Regions from separate parts of the Caballeronia sp. A2-2 genome, predicted to be linked through region 2. Evidence: predicted binding sites of a transcription regulator. Region 2 holds the regulator's gene; each other region holds the start of a gene.
What was found. The regulator LexA, encoded in region 2, represses DNA repair genes until DNA is damaged. The targets are predictions, from matches to a motif close to ACTGTATNNNNATACAGT.
Positions count from the first base shown of each region.

Region 1: ACZCWR_RS14225 (ATP-dependent helicase) is a predicted target of LexA. The motif match lies at 2,901-2,918, and genes of this name have one in related genera.
Region 3: dinB (DNA polymerase IV) is a predicted target of LexA. The motif match lies at 2,520-2,537, and genes of this name have one in related genera.

Region 1 is NZ_CM172587.1:2,995,558-3,001,476, reverse strand. It holds gene ACZCWR_RS14250 (MATE family efflux transporter) at 1-916, opposite strand, end outside; gene ACZCWR_RS14245 (RNA-binding S4 domain-containing protein) at 1,034-1,255, opposite strand; gene ACZCWR_RS14240 (hypothetical protein) at 1,559-1,954, shown strand; gene ACZCWR_RS14235 (hypothetical protein) at 1,974-2,213, shown strand; gene ACZCWR_RS14230 (hypothetical protein) at 2,421-2,747, shown strand; gene ACZCWR_RS14225 (ATP-dependent helicase) at 2,952-5,084, shown strand; gene ACZCWR_RS14220 (DUF4088 family protein) at 5,094-5,864, opposite strand.
Region 2 is NZ_CM172587.1:2,175,883-2,181,801, reverse strand. It holds gene cysW (sulfate ABC transporter permease subunit CysW) at 1-62, opposite strand, end outside; gene cysT (sulfate ABC transporter permease subunit CysT) at 59-964, opposite strand; gene ACZCWR_RS10375 (sulfate ABC transporter substrate-binding protein) at 1,056-2,090, opposite strand; gene lexA (transcriptional repressor LexA) at 2,359-3,012, shown strand; gene ACZCWR_RS10365 (hypothetical protein) at 3,200-3,526, shown strand; gene ACZCWR_RS10360 (DUF2939 domain-containing protein) at 3,613-4,185, shown strand; gene ACZCWR_RS10355 (universal stress protein) at 4,193-4,702, opposite strand; gene nodI (nodulation factor ABC transporter ATP-binding protein NodI) at 5,070-5,919, shown strand, end outside.
Region 3 is NZ_CM172588.1:1,193,254-1,199,172, forward strand. It holds gene ACZCWR_RS21820 (LysR family transcriptional regulator) at 1-250, shown strand, start outside; gene ACZCWR_RS21825 (TauD/TfdA dioxygenase family protein) at 247-1,143, opposite strand; gene dinB (DNA polymerase IV) at 1,239-2,423, opposite strand; gene ACZCWR_RS21835 (hypothetical protein) at 2,559-2,924, opposite strand; gene ACZCWR_RS21840 (DUF3563 family protein) at 3,151-3,354, shown strand; gene ACZCWR_RS21845 (response regulator transcription factor) at 3,363-4,046, opposite strand; gene ACZCWR_RS21850 (sensor histidine kinase) at 4,186-5,541, opposite strand.

The DNA of each region.
Region 1 (5,919 bases), 820 kb from region 2:
CTGCCTGACCGATGGCCAACGGCACCATGAACGCCACCGACGCCACGTTCAACGCGATCTGATGCGCCGCGAGCGGGGCTTCGCCGAGCAGTCCGACCATCAATCCCGTCGCGAGAAAGAGCATGGATTCGACGCCGTACGTGATCGCCACCGGCCAGCCGATGCCGAACAGTTCGCCCATCAACGGCCAATGCGGACGCGCCCGCACGACGAAATGCCGGTAACGCGGCCGCAAATGCAGGATCGCGACGAGGGCAAGCGCCGTGAGCCACACGGTGATGCACGTCGCCATGGCCGAGCCGAGAAAGCCTTCGCGCGGCAGGCCGTACGCGCCGTGAATCAGCCCGTAGTTGAGGAACGCATTGATGAACACGCCGCCGATCGACACCCACAAGAGCCGTCGCGCCGCGCCGATGGCGGGCAGGAACGCGCGCATCATGCCAACGCCGATCAGGCTGCCGGGCGTGCCCCAGCGCAGGACCGCGCAGTATTCGCCGACGTTCTTCGCCAGCAGCGCGGGCTCGTGGAACGCGCTGAGAATTTCCTCGGCATAACTCAGCAATACGAACGCGGGCACGGCGAGCAACACCGACAGCAGCAGCCCGGTCCAGTAGATGTGCGGCACGCGTTCTTCATCGTTCGCGCCGCGCGCATGCGCGACGGACACGCTCACGGAAGTCAGCACGCCCTGCAACAGCGTCACCACGACGAAAAACAGATTCGCGCCGAGACCGCCCGCCGCGAGCGAATCGGGGCCGAGCGAACCGAGCAGGATGGTGTCGGTCACGCCCATCGCCATCTGCGAGAGTTGCGCGATGGCGAGCGGGGCGGCGAGCCGCGCGGTGTCGGCGGCATGGCGCGACAACGACGGCGGAGTTTGACGAGCGCGCGTGATGCGCGAAAGGGGCGATTGCATGATCGAAGCCGAAACGGGATGGAACGCTGCGCTACGTTCCCGCGCAGAAATCCTGCAGAAAGGTATCTAGCTTATTGGTTCGCGCGAGGCATGTCGATGCCGCGCAGCCGATGACGGCTATTCCGCCGCCCGCACGCGGATAGTCTGCCCGTCGAGTTTGACAACCTGACCCGCGCGAATCTTTGCGGTCTTGCGCAGTTCCACTTGACCATCGACGATGACATCGCCCATGGCGACGCGCGCTTTCGCCGAGCCGCCGCTGTCCGCGAGGCCCATGAGCTTGAGCAGGTTATGCAGTTCGACGTAGTCGCCGGTAAGCGTGAATTGAAGTGGCGGCATGGCAAGTCGAAACGTAAAGAAGCGGTTGAACGAGGCCCGCCATCATAAAGCACCATCGTTCGATGGCACGCGTCCTGCTGGTGCAAGCGGACCGCATCGCGCGAGGGAATCTTCAAATTGTAGCCAAGTGAAACCACGGGTAACAATGACTGATTCCGGCGAACTTGCTTTCGCGCGATCCGGTCAGACGTTTTGATCGATGCAGCTTCGATCGACGTCAAACCTTCAATCGATAAAGCCGTGCAGCGCACCTCGTTTTCGACGAGCACCGTTCGCCGGCGTTCATTAAGAGAGGAATCGCTCATGACTCGCGCTCGAATCCTGATGATCGGCACCGCCATCGCCACGCTGACTGCTGGCAGCGCTTACGCCCAGACGGCGCAACCCGCCGCCGACCCCGCTCAGTTGATGCAGGCACAACCCGCGACGCCCGCGCCGCAGAATCTCGTCGCGCCCGCGCCGACTGATCCGCTCGTGCAGAAGCGCAATGCCAACGCGCAGGCAAACGCGGAATACAGCGCATCGAAAAAGGCTTCAAAGGCGGAGCTGAAGGCCAACAATCAGCAGGCCAAGGCTGAGTACAAGGAGCAAGTAAAGAACGCGAAGATCAACCGCAAGGCGGACAAGGATGCCGCCAAGGCGCAACTCAACGAAGCCGTGGATGGACAGGCGCCGAAGGATTCGGGCGAGGCTCATTAAAACGTAAGGGGAGAACATCATGATCCGACGCAATTCCATTTTGCTGGCCACGCTCGTTGCGGGTGCGCTGAGTAGCGCCAGCATGGCAACGCTCGCGCAGACATCCGCCGATCAAAAGGCATCGAAGGAACAGACGAAGGCCGATAAAAAGGCCGCCGTTGCACAGGCGAAGGCCGACAAGCAAAAGACCGAGGCACAGTCGAAAGCGGACGAAGCCGCCGCCGACGCCAAGGTCAAGAACGCAAAGAGCGCGGATTAAACGCGGCTGCTGAGCATTGCGGCGGGGCCACGCGGCCTCATCGTCCGGACGGGCGATGAGGCCGCTTTTCATCGTAAGCAAGGAATAAGGCGCGGATCGGCGGAGTTCGATGCAAAGGAGACGCGGCACGCGCATTGCTGAAGTGCTTACCGTGCAGACGGCAATCGTCTGCGTCCGTCATTCAATCCGATCAAGGAGACATAGATCATGAGCAAGACACTCAGCACATTGATCGCGGCGGTGGCCGCACTCACGCTGTCGGGCGGCGCGTTCGCACAGGCGGCCGGCGGTGCAGGTGGCGCGGGCGGCGCAGGCGGTGCGGGCGGCAGCACGGCCAGTCCGTCGAATCAATTGAACGGCGTGTCGGGCGGCTACGGCACGCCGGGCATGACCAATTCGGACAGCGGCATGGGCCGCGCAGCGCCGAATTCGGGCCTGCCGAGCGGCAATGCCCAGCCTGCCAATTCGACGCCGCCTGCCGCCACGAACAACACGCTGGCTACGCCGAGCGTGAAGTCGCCTGCTGCGCAGTAACGGTGTAAAGGCCGGGTTTCCGGCCTCGAGGGCTCGCCAGAACCGCTGTCTTCTCAGGCAGCGGTTTTTTTGCGCCCGTTTTCAGCGGCTTTGTAAATTGGTCATATGCGCGGTCGACAAAACCTGACCGCGGGCAAGAACTTGCGGGTGAGGCTTGTATGGATATACAGTGCTTGGCACGCCAATTCGTCACAAATCTTGCCTGTGTCCACGCTCCCCGAAACCGACGCCGAACCCGTCTGCGCGAAAAACGATCAGGCCGCTGCGGCCTATCTTGCGAAGCTCAATGACGCGCAGCGCCGCGCCGTGGAATTCGGCATCGATGAACCGGGGCACTGCGGCGGGCCGCTGCTCGTGATCGCGGGGGCGGGATCGGGCAAGACCAATACGCTTGCGCATCGCGTGGCGCATCTGCTGGTGAAGGGCGCGGACCCGCATCGGATTTTGCTGCTGACATTCTCGCGGCGCGCGGCGCAGGAAATGACGCGGCGCGTGACGCGTATTGCGACCGCTGCGCTTGGGAGCAGAAGCGCCATCGCGCAAGGCTTGACGTGGTCGGGCACGTTTCACGGCATCGGCGCGCGGCTGTTGCGCGATTACGCGGATCTCGTCGGGCTTGCGCCGTCGTTCACCATCAACGACCGCGAGGATTCCGCCGATCTGATGAATCTCGTGCGGCACGAACTCGGGCTGTCATCGAAAGAGAAGCGTTTTCCCGCCAAGTCCACGTGCTTCGCCATCTACTCGCGCGTGGTGAACACGGGCGTGTCGCTCGCCACCGTGCTCGATCAGTCGTTCCCGTGGTGCCGCGAGTGGGAAGCCGATCTCAAGCGTCTGTTCGCCGCCTACGTCCACGCGAAGCAAACCCAAAGCGTGCTCGATTACGACGACCTGCTGCTTTACTGGTCGCATCTCGCGATGGAGCCGAGCGTCGCCGCCGACTTGTCCAGCCGCTTCGATCACGTGCTCGTCGACGAGTATCAGGACACCAACCGCCTGCAAGCCACCATCCTGCTCGCGATGAAACCCGACGGGCGCGGCCTCACCGTCGTCGGCGACGATGCCCAGTCCATCTATTCGTTTCGCGGCGCGACGGTGCGCAATATCCTCGATTTCCCGCAGCACTTCGACCCGCCCGCCGCGACCGTCACGCTCGATCGCAACTATCGTTCGACGCAACCGATCCTCGAAGCCTCGAACGCGGTGATCGATCTCGCCGCCGAGCGTTACACGAAGAATCTCTGGACCGACAAGGCATCGGCGCAAAAGCCGCGCGTGGTGTCCGTCGCCGATGAAGCGGATCAGGCGCGCTATGTCGTCGAGAAAGTATTGGAAGCGCGCGAGGCGGGCATGAAGCTGAAGGCGCAGGCGGTGTTATTCCGCGCGGCGCATCACAGCGCGACGCTCGAAATCGAACTCACGCGCAAGAACATTCCGTTCGTGAAGTTCGGCGGCCTCAAGTTCCTCGATTCCGTGCACGTGAAAGACGTGCTTGCCGTGCTGCGCTGGGCGGAAAATCCGCGCGATCGCGTGGCGGGTTTTCGCGTCGCGCAACTGCTGCCGGGCATCGGGCCTGCGATTGCCGGGCGTTTGCTCGATAGCGTGAGCGCGCCGGACGCGGTTGCATCGGGCGCGATTGCGGCGTTCCATGCGCCCGCGAAAGCCAGCGAGGACTGGCCGCGCTTCGTCGGACTCATGGCAAAACTCTGCGGACGCGAAACCGGCTGGCCCGCCGAGTTCGAGATGATCCGCCGCTGGTACGAGCCGCATCTCGAACGCAATCATGAAGATGCGGCCATCCGTATCGGCGATGTCTTGCAGATGGAGAGCATCGCGTCCACGTATCCGACGCGCGAGCGCTTTCTCACCGAACTCACGCTCGATCCGCCCGATGCGACCAGCGACGAATCCGGCGTGCCGCTCATCGACGAGGATTATCTGATTCTCTCGACCATCCATTCGGCGAAGGGTCAGGAATGGCACAACGTGTTCGTGCTCAATGGCGTGGATGGCTGCATTCCGTCCGATCTCGGCACCGGCAGCGATGAAGAAATCGACGAGGAACGGCGGCTTTTATATGTCGCGATGACGCGCGCGAAGGAAGACCTGCACGTCATCACGCCGCAGCGCTTCTACGTGCACAACCAGACGCATCTCGGCGACCGGCACGTCTGGGCGCAGCGCACGCGCTTCATTCCGCAAGGCTTGATGGACAAGTTCGAAGCGGCCGCGTGGCCGCCGGTGATCGCGCCCGTCGCGCCGACGGCGGCGGGGCTGGCCGCGGCGGCGAAGGCGAAGATCGACATCGCGGCGCGGCTCAAGGGGATGTGGGAGTAGCGCTGGCGTTCAGCGTTGCTGCGCGCGCGCCGTCGTCCGTTGCAGCTTGGGCGCGGGCGTGAAGATGTTGCGCAGCCAGGCGGCGAAACGCGTGAAGCCGTCGTACGGTTCATCGACGAACAACTCCGGGCGAATCGAGCGCATGTATTCGAGCACTTGCTGCGCTTCCTGCTTTTGAATCGACCCATAGTAGATGCCCAGCCGCAGCAAACAACGCAACTCGCCGAGCTTCTCGCGCGCGTTCGAACCCACGCTGTTTTCCACCGCGATCTTCGTGTCGTACACGCGCTGACGCAGCGATTCCGCCAGACGCCACGATGGCGTGTGCATCTTCGCTTCGACATCGCGGATATCTTCGGCGGACGACTTGATCTGCGTGGCGAGCCGGTCGATCTGCGATTCATCGCCCTTGGCTTCGGTGACGATGGCCGTCGCCCACGCGCGCGACGCGTTGACGAGATCCTCGGCGGTCCATTCCGAACGCACCGCGACCGCGAAGCCATGTTCCGCCGCGTGACGAATCAGAATCTCCACGACCTCCGGAAATTCCTTGTCGAGCGCGCGCTTGGCCCATGCATATTGACCGTGCGTGAGCATGCGCTGCACTGCCTGCTCGGTGAGCGGCATGGCGTTGTCGAGCAACTTGGCCCTGAGAAAATCCTCGAACGACGGTGTGACGAATTGCGGGTCGAGCTTGAGCGATAGCCGCAAGAACGACTCGAAATCGCGATTCAGCGAAGAGAGGGTTTCTTCGCGAAACGTAAGGGTGATTTGACGCATATGAGTTCCCGTTTCCGCGTCCGACGGCCGTGCGCGGGTTGCTCGGCGCCGCTCT
Region 2 (5,919 bases):
GTGTTGGCCTCGCGCCGGACGACCGCGTTGAGCGCGACGGCTTTGCCATTGGGCGTGCTCATGCGTGACCTCCGTCGTGCGGCTGTGGCGCGAGTTGCAGCGAACCCGCGACGACGGGCACCGCGCCCGTTCTGCTCGTGCGCCGCTGAAGGAACCATTGCAGCGTGTTGATGAGCAGCAACATCAGGAAGGACACGCACAACATCACCACGGCAAGCGCGGTGGCGCCAGCGTAATCGTATTGTTCCAGCTTCGTGATGATGAGCAGCGACGTGATCTCCGACTTCATCGGCACATTGCCCGCGATGAAGATCACCGAACCGTATTCGCCGAGCGCGCGCGCGAACGCCAGCGCGAAGCCCGTCAACAACGCGGGAAACAGCGCGGGCAGTACGACGCGGCGGAACGTGAGCCAGCGCGTCGCGCCAAGGCACGCAGCGGCTTCTTCCTGCTCGCGCTCGAAGTCTTCCAGCACCGGCTGCACTGTGCGCACCACAAACGGCAAGCCGATAAACGTCAGCGCCACCAGCACGCCCAGCGGCGTGAACGCCACCTTGATGCCGAGCGGCGCGAGATACTGGCCGATCCATCCGTTGCTCGCGTAGACCGCCGCCAGCGAAATGCCCGCGACCGATGTCGGCAATGCGAACGGCAGATCGACGATGGCATCGACAACACGCTTGAAGGGAAACTCGTAGCGCACCAGCACCCACGCGACGAGAAAGCCGAACACGGCGTTCAGGCACGCGCCACCGAGCGCCGCGCCGAACGTCAGCCGGTACGACGCGAGCACGCGCGGCGAAGTCACCGCGCTCACGAACTGCGGCCAGTGCAGCGTGGCCGTTTTCGCGAAGGTGGCCGCCAGCGGAATCAGCACCACGAGGCTCAGATAAGCCAGCGTGATGCCAAGTGTCAGTCCGAAGCCGGGTAACGCGCTCGGCTTCCTGAATGTGAGGGTCGTCATCCTTGATCCATTCTTTCCATTGCGCCGGGGTGGGCGCTTACGTCTCATGACGATGCGCGGCGTCGTGTGCGCCGCGTCATCGCGTTATGCCTTACTGCGGCTGATAGATCGAATCGAACACACCGCCATCCGCGAAGTGCGTTTTTTGCGCCTTCGCCCAGCCGCCGAAGGTGTCATCGACCGTGTAGAGCTTGAGCTTCGGGAACTGCTTCGTCAGATCGGCAGGTACCTTGTCCGAACGCGGACGATAGAAGTTACGCGCGGCAATCTGCTGGCCTTCGTCGCTGTATAGATACTTGAGATACGCCTCGGCCAGCTTGCGCGTGCCGTGCTTGTCGACGACCTTGTCCACCACCGCGACCGGCGGCTCCGCCAGAATGCTCACCGACGGCACCACGATCTCGAACTTGTCCGTGCCGAATTCCTTGACCGACAGGAAGGCTTCGTTTTCCCAGGCGATCAAGACATCGCCCTGACCGCGTTGCACGAAGCTCGTGGTCGCGCCGCGCGCGCCGGAATCGAGCACGCCCGCGTTCTTGTAGACCTTGGTGACGAAATCCTTGGCGGTCTGCTCGTTGCCGCCCGGCTTGTGCTGCGCATACGCCCACGCCGCGAGATAGTTCCAGCGCGCGCCGCCCGAGGTCTTCGGGTTTGGCGTGACGATCGAGACGCCCGGCTTGGTCAGATCGTCCCAGTCCTTGATGTGCTTCGGGTTGCCCTTGCGCACCAGAAACACGATGGTCGACGTGTACGGAGAAGCGTTGTCCGGCAGACGCTTCTGCCAGTCCGCGTTGACGAGTCCTTTCGATGCCAGTGCATCGATGTCATAGGCGAGCGCCAGCGTCACGACATCGGCCTGCAAACCGTCGAGCACCGCGCGCGCCTGTCCGCCCGAGCCGCCGTGCGATTGCTTGAAGGTCACCGTCTCGCCGGTGTCTGCCTTCCACTTCTTCGCGAAAGCCTGATTGAAATCCTGATACAGCTCGCGCGTGGGATCGTAGGACACGTTCAAAAACGCCGTATCGGCGTGCGCCTGCGTCACCGCGCCGATGCTTGCCGCCGTCAGCGCGAACGCTGCAAACAAGCGCCGCGCGTTCAGTCCCAATCCCGTCTTGAAGCTTTGCATTCCCCGTTCTCCGTCTTATTGATTGACGGAATCAGTCTAACGACGTCTCTATATGATTAGAAATAATCGTTTTTCACTCTTTTATACCTATCCAAGCTGATAAGCATATTCCTGGAGCAAGAAAGCAGTGTTCGGGTTTAGACGACGCAAACGTGGGCCAGCGCGCGCGAACTTAAAGTAAAGCTTGAAAAGACCGAAATACTGTATAAAAATACAGTCACCTGTCCATCCATACAGTGAATCGGGACCTAAGCCTGTGACAAACAAGATCACCAAACTCACCGCGCGGCAGCAGCAAGTGCTGGAACTGATCCAGCGCGCGATCGAGCGCACCGGCTTTCCGCCCACGCGCGCGGAGATCGCCGCCGAACTCGGCTTCAGCTCGGCCAACTCGGCGGAGGAGCATCTGCGGGCGCTGGCGCGCAAGGGCGTGATCGAACTGGCGGCGGGTTCCTCGCGCGGCATTCGATTGCTGGGGGAATCGTCGCGTGAGGAGCAGCATCAGTTCACGCTTCCGCATCAGAGCATCATGCAGTTGGCGCTGCCGCTGGTCGGGCGTGTCGCGGCGGGTAGTCCTATCTTGGCGCAGGAGCACATTTCGCAGACTTACGTGTGCGATCCGGCGCTTTTCTCCAGCAAGCCGGACTATCTGCTGAAAGTGCGCGGTCTTTCCATGCGCGATGCCGGCATTCTCGATGGCGATTTGCTCGCGGTACAAAAGCGCACTGAAGCGAAGGACGGCCAGATCGTCGTGGCGCGGTTGGGGGATGACGTAACCGTCAAGCGCTGGAAGCGGCATCGCGATGGTGTGGAACTGATCGCCGAGAACCCGGATTACGAGAACATTTTCGTGCGCGCAGGCAGCGGGGAATTTGCACTCGAAGGCATTGCTGTCGGCCTGATTCGTTCGGGCGAATTCTGACGTTTTTCGCTTCAACTCCTTGTCCGCTCGAAGAAAATTCTTAATTCGAGACAAGAAATGTCTTAAGCCGGGCGGACACTGACTCCATGAACTGCGCCTGATACAAGCCACGGCGCTTCGAACATAACAAGCACGACGGCCCTCGTTCAGGGTGGCCGAGGTGCGTCCTATCGTCTGGAGAGTCACCATGGAACGTTTTGCCCGCTTGCTGCCCTTCCGCCAGTTCGGTCGTCTGCGTCATCTGCGCACGCTCATCGCTTGCGGCATTGCGCGTCAGCCGAGTACGCCCGACCTGTTCGACGAAATGCCCGCGTTGCCGTCGCGTCAGCCTGCGTTCGCGCGGGTGTCGCTCAACAGCACGGTGCGGGCGTCGGAGGAACAGCGTGCGGGCGTGCGGGTGTATCGCGGTCCGTCGCGTGTGATTCTGGTGGGCAAGATCGATGAGGTGTCGCGCATGATCGACCGGTGTATCGATGAGGAACGCGCGGGGATCACGGGCGGGATTCTCGCGTAATTGATGCAGCGTCGGGATAAATGCGGTCGGCGCGCGGTCAATGCACAATTGACCCTTCGCAATAGCAACAGAGAATCCGCGACCGCATGTCCTGCACTACACGTTACGTTGTCACCACGCTCGTCGTCGTTCTGCTTGTGGCGGCGCTCGGTTTTGTCTATGCCTCGCCTTACATCGCGCTCGATCGTGTCAAGCGTGCGGCCGATGCCCGCGACGCGCAGACCGTCAACCAGTACGTCGATTTTCCCGCGTTGCGCGCGAGTCTCAAGGATCAGGTCGGCGCGTTGCTTACGCGGCGCGTCGATATCCAGAAAAGTGGCAATCCGCTGGCGATCATCGGAGCCATGATCGGCGCGGCGCTCGTCGGGCCGCTGGTGGATTCGTATGCCACGCCGGATGGCGTCGCGGCCATTTTGAACGGCATTCCGCCGCGCGGCGATCCGGGCGAGCGGCCGCCTGAGCCTGCCAGCGTCGAAGTGCCCGCTGCCCCTTCGCAGCCGACGGCAAAGAAGCCGCCCCAAACCACCGCTGGTTATCGCAGCTTCGACACCTTCGTCGTGACCTACCAACACGGCGCAGGCGATGCGCGCTACTCCGCGATCTTCCACCGCAACGGGCTTATCAACTGGAAGCTCGTCGCAGTGGACCTGAACGGCTGAAACCAGCCTAAGCGCTCGCTTCTGCCTTAACGGGTTTAGCCTCGTAAGCCGCTTCGTCCTCCGCTTCCGCAGATTCGCCTGCCTGACAAACCGCAACCAGAATGCTGCAATTCACGCGATCGAGCAGCGGCGTATTGCCCGCGCCCATCCACCAGCGCGCCAGCCCGTTACGGCAGCGGTGACCCACCACGACGAGATCGACCTTCAGGTTGTCCGCCAGATTCGCGATTTCATCGATCGGATGACCGAACGCGAAATGCCCCTGCGCCGCCAGACCGCGTTCGCGCAGCCAGTCCACGCCTTCCTGAAGAATGTCGCGCGCTGCATCCTCGAAACGGCCGCACGCCATATCCGTAAGCAGTCCCGCGCTCTGCGCGATGCTGGAACGCATGTCCACCACGGCCAGCACATGCGTTTCCGCGTTGAGGTCGAGCGCGAGATTCGCGCCCTGACGCAACGCCTTGCGGCCTTCCCGTGAGCCGTCGTAGCACAACAGAATCTTGCGGTAGCTTGTCATGGTCAATCTCCCTGCCGCGTGGTGTGGCGGCTCAACATGCGCTTACTTCGCCTGGGCACCCGCGTTCGTCGTGAAGCGCGGATGCATGCGGCGTGGCTTCATCATCGTGTGTCGGTTCGTGCGTGGCAACGATGGAAAACGCTAAGCCGCGCACACGCGCGCCAAGGCTGTTAGCGCGCCGCGTGCCAGCCTGCCGCACACGCACGGCCAGCAAGGCTCCGAGCGTTTCAACCGCACAAGCGAACGCGCCCGCGCGCACAGCTTTGACGCCCTTTCGCCGCGCCCGATGGCACGTCAGCGCTGCCTTGGTGCATTGGATTACACTAGCCGGCTGAATTGCTTATGCGAATTAATGCGGATCGATTGCATGACTGATCAAACATTGCACGACCAAACAACGAACGAAGCCGCCATCGAGTTCAGCGAAGTCAGGAAACACTACGGCACGAAGCGCGTCGTCGATGGTCTCTCGTTCGACGTGCGTCGCGGCGAATGCTTCGGTCTGCTCGGCCCGAACGGCGCGGGCAAGACCACGACGCTCAAGATGCTGCTCGGCATAACTTCGCCGGATAGTGGTGCGATTCGTCTCGTCGGTGAACCGGTGCCGGCGCGCGCGCGTTTCGCGCGTCAGCGTGTAGGCGTGGTGCCGCAGTTCGACAACCTCGATCCAGACTTCACCGTCCGCGAAAACCTGCTCGTGTTCGGGCGTTATTTCGGTCTTGCAGGCGCGCGCATGGACGCACTCGTGCCATCGCTGCTCGAATTCGCGCGTCTGGAAAGCAAGGCGGATGCGCGCGTCGGCGAGTTGTCGGGCGGCATGAAGCGTCGATTGACGCTCGCGCGCGCCCTCGTCAACGATCCCGATGTGCTCGTGATGGACGAACCCACCACGGGACTCGATCCGCAGGCGCGGCACATGATCTGGGAGCGTCTGCGTTCGTTGCTCGCGCGCGGCAAAACCATCTTGCTGACCACGCATTTCATGGAAGAAGCCGAGCGTCTGTGCGACCGGCTTTGTGTGATCGAAGAAGGCCGCAAGGTCGCGGAAGGCCGTCCGCGCGAACTGATCGAAACCGTGATCGGCTCGGACGTGATCGAGATTTACGGTCCCGATCCACAGGCGCTGGCCGCAGAGCTCACGCCGTTCGCGCAACGCATCGAGATAAGCGGCGAGACGCTCTTCTGCTACGTCGAAGATCCGCAACCCGTGCATGCGC
Region 3 (5,919 bases), on a different replicon from region 2:
GCCGCGCGGGCCGCTGGTGTCGTCGTCGATCGAAGTAAGCCGGAGCGTCGCGCTCGCGGGACTCGGCATCACCTATACGTTCGAGGAGTTTTTGCGCGACGAGATCGCGCAAGGCACACTCGTGCCCGTGCTCAAAGCGTGGTGGCAGAGTTTCCCCGGACCATCGCTCTACTATCCGAGCCGCGCGCACATGCCGGGACCGCTGCGCGCGTTCGTCGATTTCATCCGCGCGGAAAACAGCAAAAGCTAGAACGGCGCATCGCCTTCGATGGTCGTGCGATACAGCTTGCGGCGTTCGTCATCGGGCGTACCGGCGGCGAGATGCATCACCGAGCGGTTGTCCCAGAACACCATGTCATGCGCACGCCATATGTGGCGATAGACGAACGCATCCTGCACGCTGTGCGCAAAAAGTTCGTCGAGCAAGGCGCGGCTTTCATCGTCGGACAAACCGATCACGCGCGTCGTGAAATGCTCGCTCACGAACAGCGCGCGCCGCCCCGTTTCCGGATGCGTGCGCACGACCGGATGCCGCACCGGTTTCACCTCCGCGACCTGCTCGGCCGTGAGATTCGGACGCCACGGACTGCGCTGTTGCAGCTCGGCGTAGCGCGCGAGATAGGTATGCTCGGCCACGCGTTCCTGCACCGCCTGCCGCAAATGCTCGGGCAAGTTGTCCCACGCCAGATGCTGATTGGCGAACAACGTATCGCCACCGACGCGCGGCAGTTCCTGCGCATGCAAAAACGAGCCGAGACTCGGCTTGTCCTTGTACGACAAATCGGAGTGCCAGAAATGACCGGCATCGCCGAGACCGATCGGCTGACCGTTTTCCTTGATGTTCGACACGATCAGCACTTCCGGCTGATCCGGCAACGCGAACTGCTTGAGCACATGCCGTTGCAACGGCCCGAAGCGCGCACTGAACGCTACTTGCTGCGCGGGCGTAATACGCTGATCGCGAAAAACCAGCACATGATGATCCAGGTGCGCCCGATGGATGCGCGCGAAATCATCGGCGGAAACGGGTTTGGACAGATCGAGGCCGATCACTTCCGCGCCGAGCGGTGCGTCGAACGCGCGAATGTCGAAAGACTGGCCGCTGGATTTAACGGCTTCTGCTACGGGAGAAAGACTCGTCACGATGACATCGAAAAGCGGCAAGGGGACAATAAATCTACTCTCGCGCGCGCGATGAGGCAACGAAGCATCCGTCATTTGGTTAGAAGCGTGAAGCGCTATGACGCCCGCACTTCGTCCGGGCTGTCGAATGGCAATTCCACTTGCACCGCTTCCGCAAAGCGCTCGCCTTTCAACGACAACGCGCTGATCCGCACGCCCAGCAGCCTGAGCCGCCGGTCCAACGTGATGCGCTTCACGCATTCCGTCGCCGCGCGTCGAATCTCGATGGCGTCGTCCGTCGCTTCCGGCAAGGTCAGATCGCGCGTGACGGTACGAAAGTCGTCGAAACGCAGCTTGATGCCCACCGTGCGCCCGACATAACCCTTGCGCTGCAAATCGTCCGCCACACGCTTGCACAGGTCCGTGAACTTCTCGGACAAGGTGGCGCGATCCTGCTTCGGATGCAGATCGCGCGAAAAAGTGGTTTCGCGGCTCATCGACTTGGGCGTGGACGCGACGACCACCGGCCGCTCGTCCTCGCCCTGCGCGATGCGCGCAAGCCACGCCGCATACGTGCGCCCGAAATGCGTCTGCAAAAAACCCAGGTCCGCCGCCGCGATATCCCCGACAGTCTGAATGCCGAGCGCCGCTAATTTCTCGCTCGCCTTCGGCCCGATGCCATTCACCTTGCGCGCCGCCAGCGGCCAGATACGCGTGGGCAAGTCGTCCATGGTGAGCAGCGTGAGGCCGTCCGGCTTGTCCAGTTCCGAGCCGATTTTCGCGAGCAGCTTATTCGGCGCGATGCACACGGAACACGTCAATCCGGTGGCATCGTGAACGGCGTCCTTCATGCGCTGACCGATCTCGGCGGGCGTGCCAGGAAGCTCGGTCACATCGATATAAATTTCATCGATGCCGCGATTTTCGATCTGCGAAGTAAAGGCCGCGACCGCCGTCTTGAACAGCCGCGAATAATGCCGGTACGACTCGAAATCGGTCGGCAGCAGAATGGCGTCGGGCGCGAGTTGCGCGGCTTTCATCATGCCCATGGCGGAGAACACGCCGAACTTGCGCGCCTCGTACGTGGACGTGGTGACCACGCCGCGCCCTGCGTAATCGCGCAGTTTTCTGAAGCGGCGCGTGCCATCGGCCAGTACTTCCGGCGTGGCATCGCGCCCGCCGCCGACCACCACCGGCTGTCCGCGTAGTTCGGGATAGCGCAGCAGTTCGACGGAGGCGAAGAACGCGTCCATGTCGAGATGCGCGATACGGCGCGGCAACGAAGTGTCAGGCGTGCTCATGTTCGAAGCACGCCGAGCGCGAAGATAGAGAGATTGAAACGGGAGTCATCGCCAACGAGCGCGCGGCCATTTCAGCCATCTGATCGAAAATGACTTACTGTACATCCATACAGTGGTTTGCGCCAGTGCGTCGCATCACTCCGGCAGGCGCTTTTCCTGAAGCGCGCGACGGCAGTCGTCGAACACTTGCCGCACCACGTCGGATTGATAGTTGAGGTCTTCGCTGTCGAGCAGTTCTTCCACTGCGTCGCGCGCCCAGTCGGATTCGAGCAGCGTGCAATGGCGCGATGCCAGATCCCGCGCAATGGCCGCGAGCTTCGCGACCGTGAGCCAATCAGCCAGCCGTTGATGCCTGTCCAGCCACTTGTGCGCGGCCTGCACATGAAACGCCGCCGCCGGCCAGTCGCCATTGAGATAAAACGCGCCGAGACTGCCGCAAGTCAGCCAGCACAAAAGTTCTGCACGATCACGGGCACTGAGAGTACGAGGCACTTCGTTCATGGCGGCTCGGCGAGAGAGAGTGCGGCGTTCCGTATGAAATCCGTATGAAACAAGATAGCACGGGATGGTGCGCCGCGACACTGCTCGAAAACGTTTATCGAGTGCGCTGCCGAACGCTTTGTCGTGCAGAAGATCACGCTCTCATTCCAGCCTAATTCGATGCTCCTAATCTTCGTGTGTCGGCAAACCCGCCGCTTCAATAAACCAGGATTCGAAGGAGCTCATCATGTTCGCATTCATCGCTCATAAGCTCGGCAATTTGTTCGCGCAAGACAAGGCGCATCAACACGATGCGTATCTCGCGTCATCCACGGATCTGGCGGAACTCGAACGCCGCATGCGCAGCATCGATCAGGAAGAACACGCCTACAGCATGCGTTTTTGCGGCGCGATCACGACCGACCGCTCCACCGCCGTGTCCAACTTCTGAGTGATGCGCTACTTCGCTTCCTCGCGCCCGGCTTGCCCGAGCATCACGGTCCAGCCGAGTCCGCGCACATTGCGTATCACGCTCGCGCCGAATTTCTTGCGCACCGAATGGATGATGACATCGACCGCGTTGCTCTCCACTTCCTTGCCCCAGCCGTACAGGCGGTCTTCCAGTTGATCGCGCGAAAAGATGGTGCCGGGACGCTCCATCAACGCATGCATCAGGGCGAATTCCTTGGCGGACAGGACGCCCGAAATCTCGCCGCAGGTGAGCGTGCGCTGATCGAGGTTGAGGTTCACGGAGTCGTCGCCGAGACGCGAGACGGCATAGCCCGCCTTGCGGCGCAGCACGGCGCGAATGCGCGCGAGCAGTTCGGGCATGTCGAAGGGCTTGAGGAGATAGTCGTCCGCGCCGAGATCGAGACCCTGCACGCGCGTATCGAGGTCGTCGCGTGCCGTGAGAATGAGCACCGGCGTGCCGTTGCCCGCCGTGCGCGCCTGCCGCAACAGTTCGATGCCGGTCATCCCCGGCAGGCCGAGATCGAGCAGGACTACCGTGTATTCCGCCGCGTCGATGGCTTCGCGCCCCGCCGTGCCGTCGCGCACCCAATCGACCGCGTAGTCCGCGTCCTTGAGCGCGCGCATCAGGCTGGTGCCAATCTGCACGTCGTCTTCGATCAAAAGAATCCGCATGTTTCCTCTCCCGGCCAAGCAAGATAAACGCACGACCGGTCAATACTTTTCGTCAGGCTATACGGTCGTGGTCCGAAGCGCCGCGCGACATGGCGAGAGCCATTGTAGTCGGCGCGAATCGGCGCGGAAATCCCTTGTTTCAGGCGGTCGCGGCGTGCGGCGCGGATTCCGGGACGACCGCGCCCTCTTCGACCGGAAAGCCGATTCCCGCGACGATGCCCGTGCGCCCGTCATCGCGATTGCGGATGAACACGTCGCCGCCGTAGCGCGCGGCAATCGCCTTCACGATGGACAGGCCCAGCCCGCTGCCTTCGATATCGGGATTCGCGCGAAAGAAGCGGTCGAACACGCGCGGCAGCGATTCTTCCGCAATGCCCGGCCCCGTATCGACCACTTCGATCCACACCCGCTCGCCATCACGACGCATGCGCAAATCGATGGTGCCGCCGTCCGGCGTATAGCGCACCGCGTTGGACACGAGGTTCTTCACCGCCATGCCGATATCGGTTTCGATGGCCCGCACATGCGCCTGCACCATCTCTTCCGCGCCGATATCCATGCCGCGCGACAAGGCAATCGGCAAGACATCGGCGACCGCGCCCGTCACAACGTCGGCGAGATCGACGCGTGTGAGCGGCGTCGCGCCGACCGGGGCATCCGCGCGCGCCAGCCGTAGCAACGAAGTGATGAGCTTGCTGCCCCGCGCGATGCCGCGTCGCAACTCCTGAAAACGTTCCTGATTGCTCGCGACGATATGCGGCGCGAGATTGTCCGCCTGTAGCTGCAACGCGGTCAGCGGCGTGCGAAGTTCGTGCGCCGCATCCGCGATGAACTTGCGCTCGCTCTCGATGGACTTCGCCAGCCGCTCGATCATCGTGTTGATCGACACGATGAACGGCGAGATTTCCTCGGGCACGCCGGTCACGCGCAAGGGCTGCAAATGCGCGGCATCGATGTCCCGCACCTGCGCGCCCAGTTCGTTGAGCCGGCGCAGCGAGCGCTGCACGACCAGCGCCACCGCGAACCACATGAGCGGCAGCAGCACCGCGATGGGCCATAGCGTCATGGCCGCGTTCTCGCGCGTGAGCGTGCTGCGCACGGCGGAGCGCTGCGCCACCTGAATGGTCATGGTCGGGTCTTGCCGCGTGAAGATGCGCCATTCCTCGCCGTTGACATCGACGTGGGAAAACCCCGGTTTGGCATCGCGCGGAAAATGCAGCGAAGGGTCCGTGCTGCGGAACGGCGCGGCTTCGTCGGGCTTCCACACGACCAGCACGACATCGCGATCATCCTGCGAGCCGCGCGCCGGATTCTGCGGAATGCCCTCGGCGAAGCCTTCGCGCATGCGCGTGGCGACCTGTTCCAATCGCAAGTCGAGCAACGCGTTCATGCCCGCTTTCGACAGTTGATAGGAACTCACGCCCTGCACCACGCCGATCACGCTGACGAGCAGACCGAGCGCCACGACGAGTTGATTTCTCAGCGATTTGATCATGCGAGTCCGCAACGTCGAAAGAGAAAACGAAGAAGGGAGCGGGCGGGATGCTCGCTCGATTCTACTTCGCGATGCGGGGTTCGAGGTGCACATATGACGGACGATGAAAGCCGTTTGAAATAACGAAGGATGGCGAAAAAAAAGCGCCGGTCCGGGTCCTGAACCGGCGCCCAAGGCTGTGGAGAATCGGGCTGTTGATGCGCCCTTGATCAAGCCTAGGCCCGAAGAGTTAGGTTTGAATGAGGAGGCAAGCAGCCTTTCGGGCATCGGGCTACCATTGCATGCGACGCAGCATTGAACCGCGCGCACTCGCATGAGACGCGCGGTTTCATCGCTTTCTTCCTTGCAAAAGCCGCCATTTGCCTTCGTTTCCAAGCC